2 regions of the Pseudomonas sp. FSO-7 genome follow, and region 1 is predicted to be linked to the other one. Evidence: riboswitches for the same ligand, from Rfam matches in the RefSeq annotation. Region 1 holds a riboswitch; the other holds the start of a gene.
What was found. Region 1 has a riboswitch for cobalamin ahead of AC515T_RS10960 (CbtB domain-containing protein). Riboswitches for the same ligand answer to the same signal wherever they lie in the genome.
Positions count from the first base shown of each region.

Region 2: linked by a shared signal. The riboswitch ahead of cobO (cob(I)yrinic acid a,c-diamide adenosyltransferase) and the one ahead of AC515T_RS10960 (CbtB domain-containing protein) in region 1 are both predicted to bind cobalamin.

Region 1 covers NZ_CM184193.1:2,478,526-2,480,706, reverse strand. Annotated here, with positions in the region: gene cobW (cobalamin biosynthesis protein CobW) at 1-233, opposite strand, end outside; cobalamin riboswitch at 331-545, opposite strand; cobalamin riboswitch at 759-976, shown strand; gene AC515T_RS10960 (CbtB domain-containing protein) at 1,077-1,265, shown strand; gene AC515T_RS10955 (CbtA family protein) at 1,277-1,972, shown strand; gene AC515T_RS10950 (cobalamin biosynthesis protein) at 1,969-2,181, shown strand, end outside.
Region 2 covers NZ_CM184193.1:4,926,654-4,928,834, forward strand. Annotated here, with positions in the region: gene AC515T_RS21500 (cobyrinic acid a,c-diamide synthase CobB) at 1-525, opposite strand, end outside; gene cobO (cob(I)yrinic acid a,c-diamide adenosyltransferase) at 522-1,148, opposite strand; cobalamin riboswitch at 1,227-1,435, opposite strand; gene AC515T_RS21510 (hypothetical protein) at 1,589-2,173, shown strand.

The DNA of each region.
Region 1 (2,181 bases):
CACAGGCAACCGTTGGCCAGTTCATAAACGCGACCGTTGGCTTCTTCTTCGGTGCAACCGATGGCGCACTGCTTGAGGATTTCGCCGTCGATGCCCAGCTCGCCGAACTCGTTGACGATCACGGCGATGCGCCGACCCTGGGCGTTGTCGAGCATGTGCCGCAGCAAGGTGGTCTTACCCGAGCCGAGGAAACCGGTGACGATGGTGACGGGAAGTTTGGCCAGTGTTTTCATCGGATGCCCTTTGGCTAGGTGGCGGGCAAACGGGACGACAACCGCAGGCAAGGCGTGCGCGGAAGATTTCGCCACCGGATCACCCCGCCCGGTTGTAGTGAGAATCTGTCTCGAGGCAGGTCTCCTGGCTGACGGCGGGCCAGTCTTTCGACTGGCAATCGCTGCGCCTTCCCGTGCGCCTTGGATAAAAGGGCATGCACAGTGGCCTTGCAGAAACTTCACCGTTCACAGTTGCGGGGGCAGCCGCGGCTTGGACCGCGTTCCCTTCTTAGCTTCGGCGCATGCCGAAGAACCTCGAAGGCGCAAGGCTACGCAGGGTGTGGGGGCGGGTCAATCTCCGGAGCGTTTTGCGGTGCATGGGCTGCCGTCATCGCGAGCAAGCTCGCTCCCACATTGGTTGCTGGGCGTTCACAGAAATCACGATCACCACAAGTTCCCTGTGGGAGCGAGCTTGCTCGCGATTGGGCGCAATGCGGTGCCAGCCTGCCCCCCTGCCAATTGACGCCCCGCCCCCGTCCATGCTCTCCTGTGCGCCTAGTTTTGGGTGCCCTTCACAGGGTGAAACGGGAAACCGGTGAATCGTGTGCTTTACTCCAAGCCCACGTCAGTCCGGTGCTGCCCCCGCAACGGTAAGCGAGCGAAGCGTCTGAACCACTGTGTCCCTGGACATGGGAAGGTGACGCTTGCAGGCCAGGTTCTGGCCCCTCGCGAGCCCGGAGACCGGCCCATGACTCAAGCATCAACAAACCCGCGGTGGGCGGGCGCTGTTCGAACCTTGGCGGGCTTCGCCCGGGGTCTCATTGCGCTCGCATCCCCCACGGAACAAAAACAGAGGGAAGCGCCATGTCGACCATCAGCAGCACCGCCCGCACCGCCAGCAGCACCACCACCCTGAGCCAACGCCTGAGCGCCGCGATCCTGGCTTCGATCCTGGGCGCGGGGTTGGTCTATTTCGCCGGTTTCTCCCACATCGAAGCGGTGCACAACGCCGCCCACGATACCCGTCACAGCGCCGCCTTTCCGTGCCATTGAGAACCGACGCCATGATCAAGCGTATTGCGCAGACCGCCGGTTTCAGCGGCTTGCTGGCCGCCCTGCTGCTGACCCTGCTGCAAAGTTTCTGGGTATCGCCGCTGATTCTCCAGGCCGAAACCTATGAGAAGGCTCCAACCGCCGAGGTCCACGAACACGCCAACGGCGTTGCGCACACCCACGATGCCGAAGCCTGGGAGCCGGAAGACGGCTGGCAACGCGTACTGTCCACCACCGGCGGCAACCTGGTAGTCGCGGTGGGTTTCGCCCTGATGCTGGCGGGCCTGTACACCTTGCGCGCACCGACTCGCACCGCCCAGGGCCTGCTCTGGGGCCTGGCCGGTTATGCCACCTTTGTCCTGGCACCGACCCTCGGCCTGCCCCCGGAACTGCCCGGCACCGCGGCAGCCGATCTGGCCCAGCGGCAGATGTGGTGGATCGGCACCGCTGCCTCCACAGCGGTGGGCATCGCCCTGATCGCCTTTGGCCGGCATTGGCTGCTCAAACTACTGGGCGTGGCAACGTTGCTGGTGCCCCACGTCATCGGTGCACCGCAGCCCGAAGTCCACTCGATGCTGGCGCCCGAAGCGCTGGAAAGCCAGTTCAAGATCGCCTCGCAGGTGACCAACGTCGCCTTCTGGCTGGCCCTGGGCCTGATCAGCGCCTGGCTGTTTCGCCGTGACGGCCAAGCCCGCCACGACGCATGAGCACCGAGCCGATCCTGGTGATCGGCCTGGGCTGCCAGCGCGGTTGCCCGGCCAGCACGCTGCGAGCCCTGCTCGAACAGACGCTGCTGGCTCACGGCATCGGGCTTCACCAGGTACGGGCCCTGGCCAGTATCGACCTCAAGCGTGACGAGCCCGGGCTGTTGGAACTGGCCGGGCAACTGGGCCTGCCGCTAACCTGCTTCAGTGCC
Region 2 (2,181 bases), 2.4 Mb from region 1:
CAGCGCGCCGTACCAACGCAGGCCTTCGGTCAGGCTGCCTTCGAGCAATTGCGCGTGGCGCAGGGTGCCGACCCGGTTGGCCAAGACCCCGGCGAACGGCAGGTCCGGTTGATAACGCGCCAGGCCCAGGGCCAGCGCGCCGAAGGTCTGGGCCATGGCCGTGCCATCGATCACCGCCAGCACCGGCACGCCAAAATGCCGCGCCAGGTCGGCGCTGGACGGGGTGCCGTCGAACAGCCCCATCACCCCTTCGATCAGGATCAGGTCCGCTTCGGCGGCGGCTTCCCACAACAGCCGACGGCTTTCCTGCTCGCCGACCATCCACATGTCCAATTGATAGACCGGCGCGCCGCTGGCCCGCTCCAGGATCATCGGGTCGAGAAAGTCCGGGCCGCACTTGAAGACGCGCACCTTGCGTCCCTGGTTGCGATGCAAACGAGCCAGGGCGGCGGTGACGGTGGTCTTGCCTTGCCCCGAGGCCGGAGCGGCGATCAGCACTGCCGGGCAGTGGCGAGCATCACTCACAGCTCGACGCCTTTCTGCGCCTTGATACCGGCCTGGAACGCGTGCTTGATCATGCCCATTTCCGTGACGGTATCGGCCAGCTCGATCATCTCCGGCTTGGCGCCACGCCCGGTCACCACCACATGCTGCATCGGTGGGCGGGCTTGCAGATCGCTCAACACCTGATCGAGGTCGAGGTAACCGTGCTTGAGGGCGATGTTCAATTCGTCGAGCACCACCAGGCCGATGGACGGATCGCTGAGCAACTGGCGCGATACGGCCCAGGCGGCTTCGGCGGCGGCGATGTCGCGCTGGCGGTCCTGGGTTTCCCAGGTGAAACCTTCGCCCATGACATGAAAGCGCACCTGCTCCGGGAAACGGCGGAAAAACAGCTCTTCACCGGTGCTGTTGCGGCCCTTGATGAACTGCACCACGCCGCATTGCATGCCGTGGCCCAAGGACCGTGCGAGCATGCCAAACGCCGAGCTGCTCTTGCCCTTGCCGTTGCCGGTCAGCACCAGCAGCAGACCGCACTCGTTCGGCGAGTTGGCAATGCGCTCGTCGATCACGGCTTTCTTGCGCAGCATGCGCGCCAGGTGGCGTTCGTCGCGATCAGACGTATCAGTGCTGAGGGAGTCAGTCATGGGAGCTCTCCGTTGAGATTGGATAACGGCGGGCGGGCAGAAAAAAGACGGCAACAAGCCTGGCATCGCCCACCGTGATGCCGTTGGATGAATCAGGCCGGTCTCCGGGCTCATGAGCGGCGTGGTGCCTGACTGTGCGCCTTCCCATGTCGGCGACACAGTGGCTTAAGCACAGCATTGACTCATTTACCGTTGCGGGGGCAGCGCCGGGTTCGTGTGCACTCACCGGCTTCCCTGTTTCACTCTGTCGAACACCGTCACAGAGCACCTGAAACAAGCGGCGAAGGTTAGAGGGTTGGGGGTGGAGCGTCAATTAAAGCCGCCTGTCGGGGCGCCCTTTGGCGCCGATCAATAAAATGACGCCAATCTTGTGTGATCCTGCGACAAGTGATATCAAAGCGACATTACGACCCAATATCACAAGAGCAAGAGGGCAAATCATGCAAGGCATGCTCATCAGCAATCCAAAACTGGAATTCCTGCGCCCGATGCTGGAACGCTGGTTTGATTGCATCGACCGCTACAACGCGGTGCGCGGCGATAACGACACGCCCTATTGGTTCGATGAAAGAGCCAACCTCAGCTTGTTGTCGGCCGCCGCCTGGATGGCCGAGATGGTCACGCTGCAGAACGCGCCGACCCGCAAGCAGAATGAAGAAGGCGAACGCAACGTCAGCGCCGACCTGTTCATCGCCAGCACCGAGGAACGCGCCTTTATCCAGGCCACCCAACGCTGGCCCAAGGTCACCAACCTGAACCTGACCCAACCGCTACTGGAAGCCACCAGCGATGCCAAGCGCATCAGCTACGCCAGCGACCTGAAGCTGGGCTGCCTGTTCGTCGCGCCACAAAAAGCCCAGCAAAGCGCCACGCCCGAAGAACTGCAGGACATGATCGACGATCTGCAGAAGGAAAACACCTGCGCCGTGGCCTGGTACTTCCCTTACGCCTATCGCAAGTTGCGCAACGAAGCCGGGCAGTACCACCCTGGCATCGCGGTACTGTTCAAGCAGGCCCACGGCTGATTCCTTCG